3 regions of the Deefgea piscis genome follow, and region 2 is predicted to be linked to each of the others. Evidence: predicted binding sites of a transcription regulator. Region 2 holds the regulator's gene; each other region holds the start of a gene.
The links. Region 2 encodes HrcA, which represses chaperone genes, less so after heat shock. Its sites were predicted from a motif close to ATTAGCACTCGNNNNNNNCGAGTGCTAAT; they were not measured.
Positions count from the first base shown of each region.

Region 1: a site for HrcA is predicted at 3,132-3,160, ahead of K4H25_RS12220 (co-chaperone GroES). Genes of this name have one in related genera too.
Region 3: a site for HrcA is predicted at 5,531-5,559, ahead of rpoH (RNA polymerase sigma factor RpoH). Genes of this name have one in related genera too.

Region 1 is NZ_CP081149.1:2,615,552-2,623,644, reverse strand. It holds gene K4H25_RS12230 (porin) at 1-889, opposite strand, end outside; gene groL (chaperonin GroEL) at 1,056-2,696, opposite strand; gene K4H25_RS12220 (co-chaperone GroES) at 2,783-3,067, opposite strand; gene K4H25_RS12215 (TlpA disulfide reductase family protein) at 3,375-3,875, shown strand; gene ltaE (low-specificity L-threonine aldolase) at 4,070-5,098, opposite strand; gene bioA (adenosylmethionine--8-amino-7-oxononanoate transaminase) at 5,317-6,648, shown strand; gene K4H25_RS12200 (hypothetical protein) at 6,667-8,093, shown strand, end outside.
Region 2 is NZ_CP081149.1:2,005,119-2,013,211, forward strand. It holds gene scpB (SMC-Scp complex subunit ScpB) at 1-441, shown strand, start outside; gene K4H25_RS09340 (bifunctional diguanylate cyclase/phosphodiesterase) at 664-3,192, shown strand; gene mltB (lytic murein transglycosylase B) at 3,333-4,346, opposite strand; gene hrcA (heat-inducible transcriptional repressor HrcA) at 4,360-5,376, opposite strand; gene K4H25_RS09355 (NAD kinase) at 5,471-6,346, shown strand; gene recN (DNA repair protein RecN) at 6,571-8,093, shown strand, end outside.
Region 3 is NZ_CP081149.1:617,955-626,047, forward strand. It holds gene ahcY (adenosylhomocysteinase) at 1-126, shown strand, start outside; gene K4H25_RS02970 (tetratricopeptide repeat protein) at 427-1,251, opposite strand; gene K4H25_RS02975 (YfhL family 4Fe-4S dicluster ferredoxin) at 1,434-1,685, opposite strand; gene rsmD (16S rRNA (guanine(966)-N(2))-methyltransferase RsmD) at 1,791-2,345, opposite strand; gene ftsY (signal recognition particle-docking protein FtsY) at 2,413-3,636, shown strand; gene ftsE (cell division ATP-binding protein FtsE) at 3,843-4,496, shown strand; gene ftsX (permease-like cell division protein FtsX) at 4,526-5,428, shown strand; gene rpoH (RNA polymerase sigma factor RpoH) at 5,619-6,464, shown strand; gene K4H25_RS17185 (protein MIGRI) at 6,538-6,708, opposite strand; gene mraZ (division/cell wall cluster transcriptional repressor MraZ) at 7,046-7,477, shown strand; gene rsmH (16S rRNA (cytosine(1402)-N(4))-methyltransferase RsmH) at 7,483-8,093, shown strand, end outside.

The DNA.
Region 1 (8,093 bases), 610 kb from region 2:
CTTCCGATTGCATACGGCCCCATTCGCCTTGGAACCACCAAGGGCCATTGTCATAACTGGCCCCCAGTAATAAAAACTTAAGCCGCCCTTTAATTTTTAAATCGTGCTGAATTTGCGCGGCACTGGGCCAAAATGGGCTAAGTTGGCCTAGGCCACTAGACAGTAAATCACTGCCTGGCACTTTGCCCTGCAAATTCATTTGTCCGACCGAGGCACGTAGATGAAAGCGCTCATCGCTCCATTCGAATGAAGCACTGGCTAAGTCATCACCATGAACTCGAAAATCACCCACACCACTGCGTAGTGTTGAACTAATTCGACCTAGATTTCCTTTGAGTTTGAGCTCGCCATCGCCTAATTGTTGACGAAATTGCAGGTCGGCACCGTTGTATTGAAAAAATGGGATTAAGCCATAAAAATCTTGCACTGGCCGCACCCAAGGATAGGTGTAGCCCACGTTGCGAAAATCAGACAGCATAAACATGTCTACGCTGAGTCGGCCGACACGCAGGCTCCAGTTTTCATTGGGACGATAGCGCAAAAAAGCCCAATCGACGGCATCTCCATTGGCATAGTCAACGCCTTCACGTGCTGTAACTTGCAGAGCCGCGCTCCATTGTGGTGTGAAATCGGCAAGTAGTTGTACACCGACTCGGCTATCGGTTCGGGCCGATGTCTGGCTGTGATTGGTTCTTGACTGCGAAAGGTCGCGAATATATTGACTTTGGCTGTCATTGTGATTGATACCCAAGGTATAAAAGCCACTTACACTGAATATATCGGCAGAGCTGAGGTCTTTCTCGTCAAGATTAAGGTCGGGTTGATTTTCTTCTGCACTCGCGGTGGCGGCACAGAATATTAAAAAACTGAGGTAAATGAGAGTTTTCACAACTCAGCCTTGTTATTGAGTTTTACGCTGCTCTCAATTTGGCTGATGAATAACCTATTTTCAAGGTAAGTTTTTGTTTGCTTTGGCGACAGCAATTATTGGCCGTAAAAAAACCGGCACGTTAAAGTGCCGGTTTTTGCATGCGCTTGCCAAGGCAAGACGGGTATTACATGCCCATGCCGCCCATACCACCCATGCCGCCCATATCTGGCATGCTAGGAGCGTCGTCTTTTGGCAATTCAGCAATCATGCAGTCAGTGGTTAACAACAAGCCAGCTACAGAAGCTGCGTGTTGCAAGGCAGAACGCGTTACTTTAGCTGGATCGAGTACACCCATTTCAACCATGTCACCGTATTCGCCAGTCGCAGCGTTGTAACCAAAGTTGCCTTTGCCTTCTAATACTTTAGCCACTACAACGCTAGGCTCGTCGCCAGCGTTTTGTACGATTTGACGCAATGGCGCTTCGATCGCACGTAGAACGATTTTGATACCTGCGTCTTGATCAGCGTTTGAGCCTTTCAATTCGGTGATGGTAGAGCGAGCGCGCAGCAATGCAACGCCACCGCCAGCAACAATGCCTTCTTCAACCGCAGCGCGAGTTGCATGCAATGCGTCTTCTACGCGGGCTTTCTTCTCTTTCATTTCCATTTCAGTGGCTGCGCCAACCTTGATGACTGCAACGCCGCCAGCCAATTTGGCTACGCGCTCTTGCAGCTTTTCACGATCGTAGTCGCTAGTTGAAGCTTCAACTTGTTGACGAATCGTCGCCACACGCGCTTTGATCGCTGCCTCGTCACCTGCGCCGTCGATGATAGTGGTGTTTTCTTTACCCACTTCGATGCGTTTAGCTTGGCCGAGCATCGACAATTCAGCTTTTTCTAGCGTCAAGCCCACTTCTTCAGCAATTACAGTACCGCCAGTCAAGACTGCGATATCTTCGAGCATGGCTTTACGACGGTCACCAAAGCCAGGGGCTTTAACAGCAACAGTTTTCAAGATGCCACGGATGTTGTTCACAACCAAAGTTGCGAGTGCTTCGCCATCAACGTCTTCAGCAACGATCAACAATGGACGGCCAGCTTTAGCTACGCCTTCCAAGATCGGTAGCAAGTCACGGATGTTGCTGATTTTTTTGTCAAACAACAACACGAATGGGTTGTCGAGCAAAGCGATTTGTTTTTCTGGATTGTTGATGAAGTACGGGCTTAAATAGCCACGGTCGAACTGCATACCTTCAACTACGTCCAGTTCATCTTCCAAGCCTGAGCCGTCTTCAACGGTGATCACGCCTTCTTTACCGACTTTTTCCATTGCAGCAGCGATTTTTTCGCCGATGATTTCGTCAGAGTTAGCCGAGATTGAGCCAACTTGAGCGATTTCTTTGCTCGTAGTGCATGGTTTAGAGATGTTTTTAAGTTCAGCCACCAAAGTGATCACGGCTTTGTCGATACCGCGCTTCAAATCCATTGGGTTCATGCCGGCAGCAACGTATTTCATGCCTTCTTGCACGATGGCTTGTGCCAATACAGTGGCAGTGGTCGTGCCGTCACCAGCGATGTCCGAAGTTTTAGAAGCCACTTCTTTAACCATTTGCGCGCCCATGTTTTCGAATTTGTCTTTCAATTCGATTTCTTTGGCAACTGATACACCGTCTTTAGTGATCGTTGGTGCGCCGTATGAACGCTCAAGCACCACGTTACGGCCTTTAGGGCCCAAAGTCACTTTAACGGCATTGGCCAATACATTGACACCAGCAACCATTTTTGCGCGGGCGCTATCGCCAAACATTACTTCTTTTGCAGCCATTTTTTATTCTCCAATCATTATGTAGGGTGGATTAGCGCTAGCTTTGCCTGCGCGTAATCCGCCGAATTTTCGGAATTACTTAAGTCTTATTCAACAATCGCGAAGATTTCTTCTTCGCGAACAACGATGAGTTCTTCGCCGTCGATTTTTACGCTTTGTGCGTATTTGCCGAGCAATACTTTGTCGCCAACTTTAACCGTCAGCGCTTGAACGCTACCGTTTTCCAATACTTTGCCAGCACCTACAGCAACCACTTCACCCATGTCTGGTTTTTCAGCGGCGCTACCAGCGAGCAAAATGCCAGATGCAGTTTTAGCTTCAGCTTCAACACGTTTGATGACCACACGGTCGTGCAATGGACGAATTTTCATGGGTTTAAAACTCCTGAGTATTGAACAGTCGTTAGAGGTATAAATTTGTTTGTACAAGCAGATGTTTAGCACTCTACTTGCCTGAGTGCTAAATGGTAGGGGCGAGGCGGTTCTTTTTCAAGAGCTGGCGCGGTTTTTTTTATTGCACCACGCCGGGCAGCACGCTATTGGGGGTATGGGGCTGAGCCGTAAAAAAATCAATGCAAACCATGCTATACGTTAAGTCGTTTTCCATTCAAAATGGCGCATTGTTTTTCAGTTGAAATGCCAAATACTCAGTACTTTGGTCAAATTAAGGATGCTGTGAATGAAACTCGGTTTCAAAATTGCACTCTCTGCAGCACTGATCGGTGCGGCAGCGCTAGTGTTTAATGCCTTTAGCGCCGCAGAAAAAATGCCGCTCAAGCAAACGATGACCACGATGGCGGGTAAGCCGATTCAAATTGCCGATTATCAAGGCAAGGTGGTGCTGGTTAATTTTTGGGCCACCAGCTGCACCGGTTGTATCGCCGAGATGCCAGGGTTGGTGAATGCGCAAAATAAACTGGGTAAAGACAAGTTAGTCACCATCGCCGTGGCGATGAGTTATGACAACCCGACGTATATTCAAAACTATTTGGCCAAAACGCCGCTGCCTTTTGAAATGGTGTACGACCAAAGTGGCGAAGTTGCGCGCGCCTTTGGTGAAGTGCAATTAACGCCAACTTCGTTTTTACTCGACCCAAAAGGGCGCTTGATTAAAAAAATCGTCGGCGAGCTCAGCGAGCAGCAATTGATTGATATCGTGAATCAGGCGCATGGCGCCTAGCTGATTGAGTGGTGCGAGATGTAAAAAATGGCGCGAAATTCGCGCCATTTTTATTGCTATCAAATGTCAACAGACGAGGCTATGTGCAGATTTGGTGATGATGCTGTGCCGCAGGCACTTACAACCGTCAGCACCAAGTCTGAATATCGCCCCGGACCATTGGGTATTTTAATCTAAACTATTATCAATATAGCTTAGCGAGCAATACCTTGCTCAATTGCTTGGCTGACGCGGGCGAGGTCGGTCTCTTCAATTTGCCAGTGCGTCACCAAACGCATTGCGCCGTGTTCCGGTGGATTGGCTTTAATATTGGCATTGGCCAAGCTTTGCATCAGCTTATCGACATCAATCTCGCGGCTAAAGTTAAACCACACCATATTGATTTGCACCGAATCCAGATCGATGACAATGCCGTCAATTTTTGCCAATTGCGCGGCTAATAATTTAGCGTGGCGATGATCGTCCGCTAGGCGCTCAGTCATTGCATTGAGTGCCAATAAACCGGGCGCGGCCAATACGCCAACTTGGCGCATACCGCCGCCGAGCAATTTACGTTTTTTGCGCGCTTTGGCAATCAGCGCATGGCTGCCGGCCAAGATCGAGCCGACCGGTGCGGCTAAGCCTTTGCTTAGGCAACACATCACGCTATCGCAATATTGGGTGATGGCTTTGACATCGACTTGTAAAGCGCTGGCGGCATTAAATACCCGCGCGCCATCTAAATGCACTGGCACGCTTTCGGCCTGCGCCACTTGCCAAATTTGCTGCATGGTTTCTAGCGCAATTACCCGGCCATTGGAATGGGCATTTTCGACGCAAATTAACGCGGTTTTTGGCTCGTGAATATCTACGCCATGGCGAATTTTTTTGCGGATTTTTTCGGCATTCATCGTCCCTAAGTCGCTATCGATGGTTCTAAGCTGTACGCCACTAATCAAGGCGGCGCCGCCAACTTCATGCCAAACGATATGGCTATCATCGCCAACAATGACTTCGTCGCCCGGTTGGCAGTAGCTCAAAATCGCCAATTGATTGCCAAAAGTGCCGGTTGGCACGAATAAGGCGGCTTCTTTGCCTAAGCGCTCAGCCGCAGCCGTTTCGAGGGCGATGACCGTTGGATCGTCGCCATACACATCGTCACCCACAATGGCCTCGGCCATGGCGGTGCGCATGGCGGCAGTAGGGTGGGTGACGGTATCGCTGCGTAAGTCGAGAATTTTCATTAGAAAGGCCAGAGTGAAACAGAGGAGAGCCTCAGTCTAAAGTTCGCTGCGCGCTGGCGTCAATCATTCTGACGCCGCTTTGCGGGATGAATAATTACACTTGCGGGGGATGTTGGTGTTGGGCTTGCTCGCAGCGCAAACGCAGTTGGCAAGCCAAACGCCAACAGACCCGAGGTTGATGCTGTTAAAATGCGGGAATTGAAATTTTAGGTTTTGTTATGACAGAGCAAACGCTTCCCCAGCACGCCAATCAAGCCTTGTTAGATCGCAGTTTGGCGGCGGTTTGGCATCCGTGCACGCAAATGAAGCGCCACGAAACTTTGCCGTTGATTCCAATCTCCCGTGGCGATGGCGTTTGGTTGTATGACGCCGATGGCACGCGTTATCTGGATGCGGTATCGAGCTGGTGGGTGAATTTATTTGGTCATAATCAGCCACAAATTAAAGCGGCGATTACGCAGCAAATGGATCAACTCGAGCATGTGATGCTGGCGGGCTTTACCCATGAGCCGGTGGTGGCGTTGTCCGAGCAATTGGCCGAGTTGACGGGCTTGGGCCATGTTTTTTACGGCTCGGATGGCGCGTCGGCAACCGAAATCTCACTCAAAATGGCGGCGCACTATTGGCGTAATCTAGGGTTGCCCGCCAAAAACCGCTTTGTGTATTTGCAAGACAGTTACCACGGCGAAACGATTGGTGCTTTATCGGTGACCGATGTGCCGATTTTCCGTCAAGCCTACTCGCCCTTGGTGCGCGAGAATTTTGCCGTACAAAGCCCAGATGCGCGGCAAGCCCAGCCCGGCCAAACTGCGCGTGACGTGGCCTTGTGGGCGATTGAAGACTTGGCCCGCGTGTTGGCCGCGCATCATCATGAGATTGCTGCCTTGATTGTTGAGCCTTTGATTCAAGGCGCAGCGGGCATGGCGATGTACGATCCGATCTATTTACAACAAGCTCGCGTGCTGTGTGATCAGTATCAAGTGTTATTGATTGCCGATGAAATTGCCGTTGGCTTTGGCCGCACCGGCACGATGTTTGCCTGTGAGCAGGCGCAGATCAAGCCCGATTTAATGTGTCTTTCCAAAGGCATTACTGGGGGGTATTTGCCGCTAGCGGCTGTGCTATGTACTGATGCGGTCTATACTGCCTTTTATGCTGATGAATCAGCCAAAGCTTTTTTGCACTCGCATTCGTATACTGGCAATCCATTGGCCTGCGCTGCTGCGTTGGCGACGTTGGCGATTTTTCGCGATCAAGACGTGATTGCGCAAAATCAGCGCAAGGTGGCCGAGTTTAATCGCATTTTTGCGCCACTGGCCGCGCATCCCCGTGTTCGGCATTGGCGAAATTGTGGCATGATTTGGGCTTTCGAAATTGCTGACGCTCCGGCGCAATTTGCCACGCTTTGCTTTACTGAAGCCTTAAAAGAAGGCTTGTTATTGCGACCGATTGGTCATACGGTTTATTTTATGCCGCCATATATTATGACGGCAGAAGACGCTCAATTTCTGCTAGCTGGCACGCTCAAAGCCTTGGCGCGCTGCTGCTAATCACCGAGCTTATTGTTTATGCCGTTATTTCTGACTTTACCTGATTTTGACCCTAAATTAGCGCGCTCTGTGGAAACCAATCCACAGCAGCTGCGGCAATGGCTGATTGCTTTGCCAGTTGGCAATGTGCAAGAAGCCGGACGGATGCTGCTCGATGCCTTGTCGACGTTAAATCGCATTAAGTTAGAGCCCGAAGAGCGGGTTAAATTACTGCAAGAATATCAAAATTCTTTGGAAATGCTGACTGGCGCTTTTGAGTCTGCCTATGCCTCACCCGGCTTGCCAATGAAAGATTCGGCGCGGCAAGCGGCCCAGCTGGCACTGAATTTATGGTGCGAAATTGCTTTGGGTTGGAAGCTGGCGTTAATGGACAAAGTAGAGAAAAAATTCACTTTTTTCACTTCATCCAAAATGCTGCCGGTGCTATTGCAGGCGGTGATGTATAGCTTTTGGCGCATGTACCAAGTGTGTAGCCGTTTGTTTCAACCGATGCCCAGCGGCATGTGGGGCGAGATTCATCAGGTATTTCGCTACGCGGCGGAAAATCGCTTTTTAGATGAGCGCAAAACCGATAATCCCAAAGAAAAATCCGCCCGACCGCTTGCCACTTTGTATAAGCAAATCCTGTTGCTGGCCTTGGCCGATCCGCAGCGATTTTCTGGCGCTGAGTTGGATAAAATTATCGAAATTATTGAAAGCTATGCGATGTATGCACACTTTCAACCGGTGAGTAAATTAAGCTCCAGCGCGGGATTTTTCTTGGTCGAGTTAGAGCTGGATCAACCGCCGCATTTTGTGGGTAATCGCTCGCTCGAGCAATTGCCCGGCCAGTCGATTTTGATTGATACCATTGAGCTGGCCAAAAAACTGCATAAAGCCGAATTGAATGTCGAAGCCAAAGTACCGCTGGCCAATGATAGGCAAAAAGTACAAATGTGGTTAGAAATCTTGCGGCGGGTGATTCGGCAATGGAGTATTTCGCCGCAGCGGCTGTATCAACGGATTCCAGCGCAAAGCCTGGTCGAAGTGGCGCTGGGTTTTCAGGCCACCGTGCAGCAATTGAACGATGGCTTGCCGCTCAGCGCGGATAACACCGCCGACGTTGCCGAGCAATTGGCGGTGATCGGTGATTTAGAGCGCCGCGTCATGCCGTGGCAAGTGGTGAATGAAAGTCCTGGCGGTTATGCCATCTTGGCGCGCGATTTGCCGACCGAGCTGGCTAAACCCGGTGAAGTGGTGGCGATTCGGGCCAGTGGTGGCCAGAGCTGGATGGTGGCGTCGATTCGTTGGTTGCAACAACGCCATGACGGGGCGACTGAAATGGGCTTGCAAGTAATGAGCGCCAAGGCGCAGCCGGTTTTGATGCGGCCATTGCAAAGTGGCGTGGCCAATCAAGTGGCGATATTGCTACCCGCGATTGCGGTGCTACAGCAAGCGCAGCGCAT
Region 2 (8,093 bases):
GAATTGAGTTCCGCGGTTGTTTTGCAATGTTTGCATGAAATAGCGGTGGCTTGGCAAGATCGTGGTATTGAATTATTAGAACTCGCCAATGGTTGGCGTTTTCGCGCTAAACCTGAAATGCAAATTTATTTAAACCAATTAAATCCAGAAAAGCCACCGCGCTATAGCCGTGCCGTCATGGAGACGCTGGCGATTATTGCGTATAAACAACCGATTACTCGCGGTGAAATCGAAGAAATTCGCGGCGTGGTGGTCTCAAGCCAAATTATTCAAACCTTAAAAGAGCGTGGCTGGTTAGAAGTGATTGGGCATAAAGAGGTGCCAGGTCGTCCGGAATTGCTCGCAACCAATGCAACTTTTCTCGCCGATTTAGGCTTAAAAAAACTAAGTGAATTACCGTCCTTTGGCTTGGATGCAGAAGCATTGATTCAACGTGATTGATCGGATTGGTCTTTATTTGGGATCATTTGTGATGCATGCTGGCATCTATGCGGGCATGTCGGTTTAGGACTAGGCGTGTTGGCTGAACATCATTCGTTATAATTTCTATTTTCTGACGTGTAGCTGTTGGTAGTCTGATGAAATTAGCTACATTTTCTAGACATCCTACGTACAAAAAGCTTATGTTGATCAACGTTCCATTTTGATGATCTTCCATTGCCGATGTCGCAATCTAAGCATAAATATTATTTATTGGCGTTAGCCTATCTTTTGGCTGGCCTCATTGATTGCAGTGTCTTACCCAAAGGCACTTGGTTTAGTCCATTAAATTTGCAATTAGGTATTGCCGTGGCCGGCTTATTGCTAATGGGGCCCAAAGCAATACTCTACTGTATTCCGGGCGCAATTTGTTATGGTCTTGAGCTTGCTACGCCGACATTATGGCTTGCTGCCACTGTGGCCTTGCTTAATCTGGCGCAGGCGCTATGTGTTTTTAGTTTGATGCCACTATTTGTATCTGAAGGCGAATTTAAAATTAACGATAGCCATCGTTTATTATTGGCCGGGCCAATTTATAGCAATGTGTTATTTGCTAGTATTTTTATTTCCTTGGTGCAGTTTGTAATTCATCAGCCTTTGTTGCTGCAAAATTGGCTAATGGTTTGGCTAGCTCAATCATTAAGTCTGTTAATTATCATTCCTGGAATATATGCGGTATTGAGCGACAAAGAATTGCTTAATGCCAACTGGATTATTGAATTAACTTTAATCATTACCGTAGTAGCTGCTGGCAGTATTTTATTATTGCAAGGGCATAATGTGTATGCCCTAGAATTTGCCTATTTAATGTTTCCTTTGTTTGTTTGGTCGTCATTGCGCCTCGGGCAAATTGCCAATAGTGCTATTGCCTTAGTCATTTTGCTGGTGGTCAGTAGTCAATATATTGGTGAAACAAATTCTATTGTGCATACCGTCAGGTTGTTATTTTTATTGGCAATCGCGCTGCAAACGTCAATTTTTTTAACTGCTTCTCGCCGTGAAAATCAACGCGCAATTAATGGTGCGCGCTTGGCGGGAAAGATTTTTCAGCATGCCAGCGAAGGTATTTTATTGACCGATGCCAATGCCAAAATTATTGCGATTAATCCAGCATTTGAAAAAATCACTGGCTTTCAATCTCGCGATGCAATTGGCAAAACATCGCGTATTTTTGGCCGCCAGCAAGGGCAGCTTAGTGTATTGCAATCGAATCAATTGGCTAGTTTGCATCAAATTGGTCACTGGGAGGGCGAAGTGCAAGATTGGCGCAAAGGCGGTGGCGCTTATCCGGCCTGGCTTTCTATGAGTGCGGTGCGTGATGAATATAATCAGATTACCAATTATGTGGCGGTTTTTTCTGATTACACCACGCGCAAAGAGTCCGAGCAAAAAATGCGCCATTTGGCGCAGCATGATGCGCTGACCGGCTTACTCAACCGCAGCGGATTACACGAGGCGCTCGGGCAAACTTTAACGCGAGCCAGTACCAAATGCCGCTCTTTTGCATTGTTGTTTATTGATTTGGATCGCTTTAAAACCATTAACGATACTTTGGGCCACGATGTGGGGGATGAATTGCTCAAAGTGGTCGCGCAGCGCTTGCAAGGCAATGTAAAGCAATTTGACACGGTGGCACGCTTGGGGGGCGATGAGTTTACGGTTTTATTGGAAAATGTGATCCATAACGAGCAAATTATTCAGGTTGCCGAGCGTATTTTGTTGGCGCTGGGTGAAGTGTATCAAGTGGGTGAGCATGAGCTCTTTGTGACGGGCTCAATCGGCATTAGTTTATATCCGCATGATGCTGGGCAAGCCGCACAATTAATGAAAAACGCTGACATTGCGATGTATCGCGCCAAAGAAATGGGCAAGAATACGTATCAGTTTTATTCAGTGGATATGAATATAGCGCATCAAATGTCGCATTTAAATTTAGAGAATGCGCTGCGTTTTGCTTTAGAGCGCCAGCAATTGCAATTATGGTATCAGCCTCAGTTTGATTTGAAGAGCGGGCAATTAGCGGGCTTGGAGTGTTTAATTCGCTGGCAGCATCCGCAATTAGGATTGATTTCCCCGCTCGAATTCATACCGCTTGCCGAAGAGAATGGTTTGATCATTCCTATTGGCGATTGGGTACTTAATGAAGCGTGTCAATGCGTGCAGCGCTGGCGGCAGCAAGGGTTTGTGGTGCCGCAAATTGCTGTGAATCTGTCGGTGCGGCAATTTAGGCCCGAGCTTTTACTGACGCAAGTAACGCAAGCGCTGCAAAATAGCGGTCTGCCGGCGCAGGTATTAGAGCTCGAAGTCACTGAAAGCTTGATTATGACGCGGATTAATGAAGCAGTTGCCATTTTGCAGCAGCTTAAACAATTGGGCGTGAAAGTGGCAATTGATGATTTTGGTACCGGTTATTCGTCTTTATCACAACTCAAAAACCTACCGCTAGATACCTTAAAAATCGATCGATCGTTTATTGAAGGCATTCCTGAGCATGCCGACGATGTGGTGATTGCGGAAACTATTGTGATTTTGGCCAAAAAATTGGGTTTGAATGTGGTTGCCGAAGGGGTGGAAACGCAAGCGCAAATGCAGATCTTGCGTGAGATGGGTTGTGCTTGTGCCCAAGGTTATTTTTATAGCAAACCATTATCAGCGCTGGATATGGAAAAAATGCTGATCAGTATGACCCAGCAAGTGAGCGAGGTATATTAATCTAGAGCTTATATGGTTTTGCTTAGCGGGTAATACAGGTGGTAGCGCATGGTTAAAGCGTAACCTACCAGTTTGTGGGACTGCCTTGGCTCATGCCCGTAGCGGGTAAGAGCCAAGGCGGCTCGCGAATACAAAGATAATTATTTTTTTGCCGCTGCTTTGGCGGGCTCATCGCCACGCAGATACGCCGCTTTGATTTCATCGGCAAGCTGTAGCACTGCCGTGGCGTATAAGGTGCTCTTGTTGTAGCGAGTAATCACGTAAAAATTATTAAAGCCTAAAAAGTGCTGGGTGAAACCCGGTTCTGTTTCTAGCGCGTATAGCACCGCCGGTTGCTGGGTGTTGATTTCGGCAATCGGTGCCACGCCTTTGGCGATTAATTCATCCACGGTGTAATGCAGATTAAATTTGTCAGCCAATAATTGGCTTGGATCTTGATTCATATTTACTGCGGTAAAGGTGTCGCCTTGATCCACCCAGCCATGTTGGTTTAGATAATTGGCGACTGAGGCCAGCGCGTCGCCAGGATTATTCCAAATGTCGTGGCGGCCATCGCCATCCCAATCTTGTGCATATTTTCTGAACGATGACGGCATAAATTGCGGCCAGCCCATTGCGCCGGCGTAACTGCCTTTAAATGAAGCGGCATCTTGTTTTTCTGCTTGCGCTAATAAGAAAAACTCAGTCAGTTCTTTTTGAAAATACGCAGCACGGCGTGGGTAATTAAACGCAATGGTACTTAAAGCATCAACAATCCGAAACGAGCCGGTATAGGTGCCGTAATTGGTTTCAGCGCCCAAAATCGCCAACATCACTTCGGGAGCGACTTTGTATTGCTTGGCAATGGCATTAATTAACTCGGCATGATTGCGCCAAAATTTGGCGCCATTATTAATGCGGGTTTTATTGACAAAATTGGCTTGAAACTCATGCCAAGGTCGGCTGGTGGAGGGGCGATCCAAAATCGTAATGATATTATTTTTGGTTTGCGCGTCTTGCAATACTGCCGTGAGGTAATCTTCACTAAAGCCATGCGTGGCGGCGGTTTGGCGAATGTAGTTTTGCACTTCTGGACGGCTAATTAATTCATCATCCGCAAAAGAAGGCGCTGATACCGCGAGGGTCGCCAAGATGGCCAGGGTGATTTTTTTCATGAATAAGGTCAATTTAATGAGACAGCGCGCTTGAAAGTAGCTGTGCTGTAATGTTAACAATGGGAATCACGCGATCATACGCCATTCGAGTCGGGCCAATCACGCCTAAAGTGCCAACGATTTCGCCATCCACGCGATACGGCGCGGCAATCACCGAGCATTCATCCAGTGGCGCGATGCCCGATTCATGGCCGATATAAATTTGAATGCCTTCGGCGCTTTGCCCGAGTTGCATCAGTTTGAGTAGGGTGCTTTTTTGTTCAAAAAGTTCAAATAACTGCCGCATTTGTCGCATATTGCTGCCAAAATCATTCAGCCCTAGCAATTGATGTTCCCCAGCTATCACCATATGGTCGTGGCTTAAATCCTGCCCCATTTGCATGGCGGCATTCATCAGTTCGAGTAATTCTCGCTTAACTTGGCCTAAATCTTGTTGCAACACTTGCATTAAATGGCTAATGGTTTTGCCGGCGCAATGGCGATTTAAAAAGTGCGCCGCGTCATTAAGTTCATTGATACCTAAAATGCGCTCGGTTTGCACGATGCGATTTTGCACCTCACCATCTTGCGTTACCAAAATCAGCAACACACGTTTATCCGACAGTGGCAAAAATTCAATTTGTTTGAGCAGTACTTCGCTACGGCGAGGGGGCGTTACCACGCCAGCAAAATGCGTAAGCTGTGATAAGAGCTGCGAAGCCGCAGCAATGCTGTGTTGCGGATGATCGTTGGGCAATTCAGTGCTGAGTAACTCAGGCAAGGCAGCATGGGCGACACTGTTCTGCGTGGTGAGTAGTCGATCGACAAACAGGCGGTAGCCTTGCGCGGTGGGAATGCGCCCCGCCGAGGTGTGTGGGCTGGCAATCAAGCCGAGGTTTTCGAGGTCGGCCATCACATTGCGTATTGTGGCCGAGCTGACATCAAGGCCAGAATATTGCGACAACGCTTTTGAGCCAACAGGATGGCCGTCGGCGATATAGCGTTCAACCAGCGTCTTTAAAAGGATGTGGGATCGATCATTGAGCATCATAGCGCTGGATTTTAACCTGTCTGGCGTGTTATTAATGCGTTATGTGATTTTTTTCACGAACAAAACCCAAACTATTGGTGTAAAACCACACGTCATGCATAGCTTATTTAAAACCATCGCCCTTGTTGGCCGCTTAAATACCCCCGCACTTGGGGATCCGATTGCTCGTTTGGCCGCCATGCTAGAAGGCGGCGGCATTAAAGTATTGGTCGAGCAAGAGATTGCCCAAGAGCATGGGATTATTGAATACCAAAAAGTATCACGCGATCATATCGGCAAACTGGCTGATTTGGTTGTGGTGTTAGGGGGGGACGGTACCATGTTGTCGGTGGCGCGCTTATTGGCTCCCTATCGCATACCCTTGGTGGGGATTAATCAAGGCCGCCTAGGCTTTATGACCGATATTCCATTGCATGAAATGGAAACCACCGTTAGCAATATGATTGCCGGGCAGTTTGTTCCCGAAGAGCGCATTTTGCTAGAAACGACGATTTTGCGCGATGGCCAGCCCATTAGCACCTCTTTAGCGTTTAATGATGTGGTATTTAGCCGCGGCTCAATTGGTTCGATGATTGAATTCGAGATTTTTGTCGACAACCAATTTGTGTATAGTCAACGCTCCGACGGTCTGGTGGTATCGACGCCAACCGGTTCTACGGCGTATGCACTGGCTTCCGGTGGGCCGATTTTACATCCCTCACTACCCGCCATTACCTTGGTGCCGATTTGCCCGCAATCTTTATCTAATCGCCCGATTGTGGTGTCAGATAATGCTCAAGTGGCGTTTTTATTGACGCGCGGGCAGGGCGCGCGCGTGCATTTTGATAATCAATCGGATTTTGAATTGCATGAAATGGATCGCGTCATGATTCGTCGCTACACCAATTCACTGCGTATTTTGCATCCACATGGTTATAGCTATTACGATATGCTGCGCGCCAAATTGCGTTGGGGTGAAAAGCTGCTGTAAGGCTATGCTTTGCAACGTCTTGCTGAGTTTGCATCATGGATTACACATTTGCGCGTAAATAATGGCGTAAAGCGCTAACAATTCAATATCCGTCGTCGCGATTCGAGTACGACTCTGGCGGATTTTCGTGCTTTACCGGTGAGTTTTAATGGCCAGCACTCGCCATTTTTATAGAACGAATGTACACTTTGATCTTGTTCTGAGCTTTTAACTTAGGTGAGACCATGCTGGCTGCGCTGCATTTACGTGATTTTGTCATTGTTCGTGAACTGGATTTAGATTTTCAAGCCGGCTTGACCGTACTCACCGGTGAAACCGGCGCCGGTAAATCCATTTTGATTGACGCGCTGGGTTTATTGCTTGGCGATCGCTCTGATGCTGGCGTTGTGCGCCACGGTGCTGAACGCGCTGAATTGTCGGCTGAATTTATGTGTGAAGCCTTAAGCGGCGTCACCGCATGGTTGATTGAACAAGGTTTAAGCGAAGACTGCGCACCGTTGATTATTCGCCGCGTTATTGATGCCAATGGCAAATCCAGATCATTTATCAATGGCAGCCCTGTGACACTGAGTCAGCTTAAAGGCATCGGTGAGTTCTTGGTCGACATCCACGGCCAACACGCCCACCAATCTTTATTGCGCCATGACGCGCAGCGTGATTTGCTCGATGCTTACGCTGGCACCACCCAAGTCGCGCGTGATACCGCCAAAAAATATCAAATTTGGCATACGCTAGCGCAGCAACTTAACGATGCCGAACAAAATGCCGAGCGCTTTGAAACCGAGCGCGAGCGCTTACAATGGCAAATTGACGAAGTCGCGGCGCTGAATATGCAAGACGGTGAATGGCCTGAATTGCAGCTCGATCACAAGCGTTTGCACCATGCGGCAGGCTTAATCGATGGTGTGCAAGAAGGGCTGATTGCATTGAGCGACGGTGATGACAATTGCCAAAGCTGGCTCGCGACAGCAGCGCACCGTCTAAGCCAATTGGCCGATTTTGATCCGTCGATTAACGATACTTTAGAGTTAATTGCTGGCGCCGAAGCGCAATTGGCCGAATCGGTGAGTGCTTTGCGCCTATATGCCGACCGACTGGAGCTCGATCCTGAACGCTTAAGCGAAGTTGAAAGTCGCTTGGACGCGATTTATAAAATGGGCCGTAAATATCGTATCGACCCGTCGCAACTATTGCCGCAATTACAAGAATGGCAAGCGCGCTTGGCAGAATTGGGCGGTGCCGAAGGGTTAGACGCACTGCGAAAACAAGTGTTAGCGGCAGAAAGTGGCTATCGCAAATTGGCCACGTCTTTAAGTAAATCTCGCGTTAGCGCCGCCAAAAAACTCTCTGAACTCGTGACCGAACAAATGCAAGTGCTCGCCTTGTCGGGTAGCCGCTGTGAAGTGGTTTTGCAGCCTTTAGCCCATCCTGCAGCTTACGGCTTGGAGCAAGTTGAATTGCAAGTGGCCAATCACCCCGCATCGCCACTGCGCGCGATGGCCAAAGTCGCCTCGGGTGGCGAGTTGTCGCGCATTAGTTTGGCCTTGCAAGTGGTGACCAGCCAAGTAGCGAATGTGCCGACGCTGATTTTTGACGAGGTGGACGTTGGTATTGGCGGCCGGGTGGCTGAGATTGTCGGTCGATTATTGTCTGAATTAGGCCAGTCGCGGCAAGTGTTGTGTATTACGCATTTGCCGCAAGTGGCAGCGTGCGGCGTGCAGCATTTGCAAGTGGCCAAGCAGCAAGG
Region 3 (8,093 bases), 1.4 Mb from region 2:
GAAATGGTTGCGCGTTTACATCTTAAGAAAATTGGCGCCAAACTGACTGTTTTAACCGATGAGCAGGCGGCGTACATCAATGTGCCGAAAGAAGGGCCTTATAAATCCGCGCATTATCGCTATTAAAACGCGCTTAACAATCAGGCGACGCTGCGTTGCCTGATGCTGTTAATGTGTGTGGTGATTGCCTGAGTTTGGGGTAGTTTCAAGTTGCTCGACTTGCAGTAGCAAAGCCTTTAATTTATTGCTACTGAGTTGCTGGCGCAGGTTGCAGCTTTTTATTTCTTCATAAATGGCAAAGTGTTGTTGCCAATGCGTAAATTCCAAATCGGTTTGGCCGCTGGCGGCGTAGCTTTTAGCTAAACCGGCATGCGCTAGTTGGACTAGATATTTTGCTGGGATTTCGGTCGCGGTATCGAGCGCCTGCTACATAAAATATTGGCTGGCATGCATTTGCTGTTGTTCTAAATGCAACTCGCCCAGCGCAATCATATTGACGACTTTTCCCCAGTGATTACAACTGCGTGCGTTGAGTGCGAGTGCTCGCTCTAACTGCCGCTTAGCTAAGTCTTGTTGGCCAGCTTTGCGTAATAAATGCGCGCGATAGTAGTGTAGTTCGGGCTCAAATTCACAAAACGGTAGGTCAACTAACAGCGTTTGGGCTCGATCGAGCGCTAATTGCGCGGCAGTATCGTGGCCCAAATGTAAGTGGGCGGCGGCAACATTGATGTGATGGCAAATATGCAGGTTTTTGTCGTTAATTTGCGTCAGTAGCGGTGCTACTTTTAAGTGCGTGGCAAGACTACTTTCTAAATCTTCACTAATAAAAAATAGTTTTCCCAGTCCGATATAGGCCCGAGCAATGCCTTCTGGCCATTGTTGGGCTAGTGAGCGCTTTAACAGCTGCAACCATAAATCCATGGCTTTGGCGTAGTTGGCGATGTCATAGGCGACATCAGCGTGGCAATCGATGGCGGCAAGCCAGCTTTCATCATCGGCATTGTGCACTGCTAGCTGAGTCGCGACTTCGGCCATGTGTTCTCGCACGCCTTCAGCTACGCTGGGTGTCGCACGAAAAGCCAAGGCAATGAGTAAAGCCGCCTGTGTTTCAGCGCGAGCATCGTTAATGCTTTGGGCACGAAAAGTAATGAATTGGGCTAATCGAAGGGTTTCGACGGGGTCGGTATACACCAGGGCACGTGCAATGAGTAACATTTGCTCGATTTCGGCACGCAAATCATAAAAACCCATTCTGTTCTCCTGCTGCCTAAAACCGCTGCGGCATAAGTACAGGGTTGTGCATCGTTAAGCAAAAAAATAAGCAAAAATTGTCTTACGTGATGATTAGCAGCGGGGTTGATCCGCTGAAATTTTGCGCATCATATCGCAAATAAAAAGCGGGCCTAAGCCCGCTGATCTGAATTTATTACTATTTAGGCTTGACCTGAAATAATCAAATATTTGGCTTGAAGCTCTTCTTTGCTTTCTTTGTGTTCTGGATCGAGTGGGATACAGTCAACTGGGCAAACTTGTTGGCATTGTGGCTCATCGTAATGGCCAACACACTCGGTACATAGATTAGGGTCGATGACATAAATCTCTTCACCTTGTGAAATGGCGCTATTTGGGCATTCCGGTTCACAAACATCACAGTTAATGCATTCGTCGGTAATAATAAGTGCCATGATTGACAATTCCTTAGTAAAATAGTCAAGTATTCGATATGTGGGGATTTTCCCACTTTCGGGCCTAAGTCACAACCCTAAGTGTTTTGAGTGGGAAAAAGTATCTTATTGGCCTGATGCACGGCACAATAATGCATATTTGACCGTGCCTGCTTTGCCTTCGCGCAAAATCTCCCAATCGCTGAGCTCTGGCCATTGGGCGCATTCGATATACACCCGTGCTGTAGGGCTAAGATGTTTGGCAATTTGCGGCAAAATTTCATCGAGCAAAGTGCTGGCAAATGGAGGATCTAGTAAGACCAGATCAAACTGTTCTTGGCATCGGCTGAGGTAATGCTCGGCAGTACTGCAAATAATCTCAATTTGATTGGCAGCGAGTAAAGCTTGATTGCTTTTGAGTGCCGCAACAACGGGTCTTGCTGCTTCGATCATGACTACTTTTTTGGCCCAGCGTGAAGCCGCTTCAAAACCGAGCGCGCCACTGCCGGAAAAAAGATCCAGACAAACCATGCCGGTGCAATCTTGGCCTAACCAGTTAAATAGCGTTTCACGAACCCGATCAGGTGTCGGACGTAACGCCAATGAGTCCGGAAATTTTAAAATTCGGCTTTTATATTGTCCACCAATCACACGAACCTGATTTTTATGCTGTGCTGACATTGCCGCTCCGCGTTAAAATCTAAATAATCAACCATTTTCCTCGATTTGTAGGATAGCCGCCAACGTCATGTTTAGTTTTTTTAAGAAAAAGAAGCCGCCAGAGGCGCAAATTGTCGCAGAAGTTGCGCCAGAAACCCTAGTTACAGTGGTTGAAACTGAGCCGCTCGCTCCAGTCTCTCTACCTGAAACCCCCGCCATCGTTGAGCCGATCGTAAAAATTGAACCGATTGAGCCAGTTGTTACTGCAACTGAGATCAAGCCTGCGCCAGTTGTGCCGATTGAGTCGGCGATTGAACCCTTGATTACCCAAGAAGCTGAGCCTGTGCCGCATGCTGATGCATTTGTACCGCCAGCCGATTTAGCTCAACCACAAGAACGGCCTAAATTATCTTGGACTGAACGCTTGAAAATGGGTTTGGCAAAAACTCGCGATAAATTAGGCAAAAGCTTAGCCAGTATTTTTGGTGGTGGCCAAATTGATGACGAGCTTTACGAGGAGCTTGAAACCGTATTGTTGACCGCCGATATGGGCGTTGATGCCACTCAGCATTTATTAAAAGATGTTCGAGAGCGGGTGTCACTACGTGGTTTAAAAGATTCGGGTGAGCTTAAAGATGCGCTGAAACTCAGTCTGACTGATTTGATCAAACCGCTAGAAATCCCTTTGGATGTATCGGGCCACAAGCCATTTATTCTGATGGTGGCTGGCGTTAACGGTGCAGGTAAAACCACCAGCATCGGCAAGTTAGCTAAATACTTCCAATCGCAAAATTTATCGGTGCTGCTGGCTGCTGGGGATACATTCCGGGCTGCGGCGCGTGAGCAATTGGTGGTTTGGGGCGAACGTAACGGCGTGCAAGTGATTGCGCAAGCGTCGGGTGATGCCGCAGCGGTTGCTTTTGATGCAGTGAACGCTGCCAAAGCTCGTGGTATCGATGTGGTGATTGTCGACACGGCAGGGCGTTTGCCAACGCAATTGCACCTGATGGAAGAAATCAAAAAAGTAAAACGCGTGGTGCAAAAAGCCGACCCCACTGGGCCACATGAAGTTTTGCTGGTGCTGGACGCCAATACGGGGCAAAACGCTTTGGCGCAAGTTAAATCGTTTGACGACGCTTTGGGCTTAACCGGTTTAGTGCTGACTAAGCTCGACGGTACCGCTAAAGGTGGCGTGATTGCCGCGATTGCTAAAAATCGCCCAGTACCGCTGCGCTTTATCGGTGTAGGTGAGTCGATTGATGATTTACGCCCATTTGTGGCAAAAGATTATATCGATGCCTTGTTTGAATAAGTGGGTATTTGCGTAGAGGCTTTTTTGAATAAGCCTTATGTGCACATACCCATACACTCTGTGATTTCGTTGATGCAGAGGCCTCGCTTTGATTTCATCCTGGAATGTATTCAGACGATTGCTCGTTGTAGAACGAGCAATCTTCGGGTAATGAATCAGTGGCCACAAGTCGCTTGGGTGGCTCGTTTTGAGAATGAAGGATTCTAATGATTCAATTTCAACAAGTTAGTAAAAGCTATCCCGGTGGCTTTGATGCCATCAAAAATCTAAGTTTTGAAGTGCCCGATGGCGAGCTGGTGTTTTTAGCGGGACATTCTGGGGCGGGTAAATCGACTTTACTCAAATTAATGGCGGGGATCGAAAAACCCAGTAGCGGCGCGGTGCTGCTCAATGGGCAAAATTTAGCGCGGATGAGTCGTGCTTCTTTGCCGTTTGTGCGCCGGCATATTGGGCTGATTTTTCAAGATCATAAAATTTTATATGATCGCAATGTGTTTGATAACGTGCGCCTACCGCTGGATATTATTGGCTTCGATCATATGGAGGGTCGCCGTCGTGTATTGGCGGCGCTGGATAAAGTCGGTTTGGCGGGCAAAGAAAAGCTCAATCCTATTTCGCTATCGGGCGGTGAACAGCAGCGCCTGTGTATTGCGCGAGCAGTGGTGCATCGGCCGTCGATTTTGTTGGCCGACGAGCCAACGGCAAATCTGGATAGTGATTATGCGCATGATATTTTGGAATTGTTTAAATCCTTCCATCAAGTCGGTGTAACGATTTTGATTTCGGCGCACGATGAATCGTTAATGGCCGATTATGGTCGGCGTATTTTGCGTTTAAAACATGGGCAGTTTTGCGCTTAAACACAGCAAAGTTGAGCTAAGGAAAAATAATGAAAAATTGGTTTCGCCTGCATCTATTGGCACTAACACGCACGATTGGTAGCTTGTTTCGCCACCCGCTAGGTAGCCTGCTGAATTTATTGGTGATTGGGATTACAACCGCACTGCCACTGGCGCTTTGGACTTTGATTATGAGCGTTTCGCAAATTAGCGATCAAGTGTCTGTTGAACCGCAAATTTCTATTTTTTTGCGGCACAGTGCCACGGTTGAAGACGTGAAGGGCTTGCAAGCGACATTAAAAGCCGATGCGCGTTGGGCTAAAGTTGAGTTTATTCCGAAAGCCAATGCATTGGCGGCCTTGCAAACGAGCCTAGGCACAACGGATTTAACCGCTGGATTAGCCGACAACCCATTGCCAGACGCTTTTGTTTTGCAAGCAAAAGAAAATGATCCGGCAGGTTTAGAAGCCTTAAAGAAAGAACTTTCGTCGATTGTGATCGTCGAAGAAGTGCAGTTAGACTCTGATTGGGCCAAACGTTTGGCACGGATTACCGATTTAGGACGAGCTATTTTTGAAGTTCTGGCATGCTTGTTGGCGCTGGCCTTGGTGCTGATCACGGGCAATGCCATCCGGATGCAAATCCTAACGCGCCGTGATGAAATTGAAGTCGCCAAACTGATTGGTGCAACTGATTCATTTATTCGCCGCCCCTTTATGCATGCGGCCTTGGTACAAGGGCTGCTCGGTGGTGGGGTTGCCGTATTGATTGTGTGGGGCTTGGTGGCGTATGTAAATCCAACCGTGATCGAATTGGCGAGCGCTTATGGTCAATCGTTAAGTTTGTTGGCGCCAGACCTTCTAACCACGGTGGTGGTTTGTCTAGCAAGCGCATTTTTGTGTTTGATAGGGGCTAGTTTGGCGGTGTCGCGATATTTATATCAATTTCGTTAAATGCCGCTAAGCAGATTGCTTAAGACTATGACTTGAATAGTAATAATTACCGTGCACAATGCGATCTGCATGTGATTGAATATAAATCCTGATTTGAAGCAAATTAGCACTCTGCGTGTTTGAGTGCTAATATTTTATGCTACAGTCAGCTTTGTTGTTACGACAGGAGATTCAAGCGATGGGCAATGCGATGACACTTTCAACATTATCGATTGGCGATAGTATTGAACGTTATATTCAGCGCGTTAATGCGGTACCTATGCTGTCACCTCAAGAAGAGCACGATTTGGCGACACGCCACCAAGAAAGTGGTGATGTGGAGGCTGCGCGTCAGCTTGTGATGTCCCACTTGCGCGTCGTCGTTTCGATCGCGCGAGGTTATAGTGGCTATGGTTTACCACAAGCTGATTTGATTCAAGAAGGTAATATTGGTTTAATGAAAGCGGTGAAACGCTTTGAAGCCACACGTGGTGTGCGCTTGTATTCGTTTGCAGTGCATTGGATTAAAGCTGAAATCCATGAGTATATTTTACGCAATTGGCGCTTAGTGCGGATTGCGACGACTAAAGCGCAGCGTAAATTGTTTTTTAATCTGCGCTCAATGAAAACTAGCTTTGCGGCGTTAACGCATAAGCAAGCGCAAGAAATCGCGGATGATTTAGGCGTTAAGCCCGAAGAAGTCCTTGAGATGGAAACGCGCATGACCGGTCAAGATATTGCACTGGTGGCTGATGATAGTGATGATGATGGCTATGCGCCGATTGATTGGTTGGCTGACAGCCATAATGAGCCGACTGCCGCGATGGGCAGAATTGCGACCGATCATTTGCAATCAAGTGGGATTTCAGAGGCTTTGGATGGTTTAGATGAGCGTAGTCGCCGCATTATTGAGGCACGCTGGTTGACCGATGAGGGTGAATCATTGACTTTGCATGATTTAGCCGCAGAGTTTAAAGTTTCGGCCGAGCGAATTCGGCAGATCGAGACTAAAGCGTTGCAAAAAATGAAGCAAGCTTTGTTGCCAGCAACGGTTTAAATCAAACCAGCATAAAAAATGAGCGCCTAGGGCGCTCTTTTTTATTGCTGCTAGCTATGTTTTGTATTACACCTTATGCGCGAAAAAAATGCCAAGTGATGGCAATTATGCTGGCCACAATCAGGGTTGCAGCGCTAATTTTACTGATTCGATGCAATTCTTTGCGCTGTGCAGGATGAATGGCACGCCATGCAAAGTGGGCCATGATCAAAATTAAGCACAGATAAAAGAGCTTGCTGCTCATGATTGAGAGTACACGGGATGTCCGGTGGTCGGGATGTTGCGATTGAGTTTTGTCTTATATTCTTACAAAACTTAATGTATCACTTTAGATTTCGATTGTTTCATGCTTATTTTTAAGACTTTTATGAATTAAAAACATTTTTAACTAAGTTATTGTATCAAAAGATAAAAAAACTGGCGCAACTTGTGTCAGTTTTTTTTTTGCTCTATAGTGGGTTTCAGTGGGGTAAAGTGGGTAAAAGTGTATTTTTATAGTCATTTTTTCGCTAAAATTGCACCGCGCGTAGATTGATCGATTTTTTGATCTCGTTAGCGAACAAACAGGGGCGTCTGCATACATGTTGGGTGGTGTGTCATCTCTTTCATTGGACAGTAAAGGGCGCTTAGCGATGCCAGCTAAGTACCGTGCTTTATTGTGCGCTGAAGGGCGACTAGTGATCACCATTGACCCAGCTGGCTGTGTGTTGATTTACCCTGAGGCGCAATGGATACCTGTTCGAGATCAGCTCAATACTTTATCTGGCTCAAAAATGTCTGTGCGTCGTTTAATCGTCGGTCACGCTGAAGAAATCGAAATGGATACAGCGGGCCGTATTTTAATCCCTGCGACTTTAAGGCAACGCGCGCAACTGAATAAGGCGGTTGCTTTGGTTGGCATGGGAAATAAATTCGAATTGTGGGATGAAGCTAAATGGAATGCCGTAACGGATTCTGTGATGGCGATGGATCCGCATGAATTAGAAAACAATATGGAAGGAATCGTGCTTTGAGTGAAGTGGTTGGAACAAACTTCGTGCATTGCACGGTATTGCTCAATGAGGCAGTGGATGCGTTAGCGATCCAGCCTGATGGCACTTATGTGGATTGCACGTTTGGCCGTGGTGGTCATTCTCGATTGATTTTGTCCAAATTAGGACCCAATGGTCGCTTAATCGCATTTGATAAAGATTTATATGCGATTGCCGAAGCAGCAACGATTACAGATCCTCGTTTCACGATTGTGCACGAGGGCTTTGTCACGTTGGCTGAATCTCTTGCCCGGCTCGGGATCGAAAAAATAGATGGTTTATTGATGGATTTAGGCGTGTCCTCACCACAATTGGATGATGGCGCGCGCGGATTTAGCTTTAGATTTGATGCGCCCTTGGATATGCGTATGGATACGACCCGAGGGCAAACAGCGGCTGAATGGCTCAATTTGGCCGAAGAAAAAGATATTGCAGAGGTGGTAAAAGATTATGGCGAAGAACGGTTTGCTAGGCAGGTTGCAGCAGCGATTGTTACGCGTAGGGCAAGCAAACCTTTTGCTACAACAGGAGAACTTTCCGAGGTCGTGGCAACGGCTGTCCGCACCCGTGAGCCGGGCCAGAACCCGGCGACGCGTAC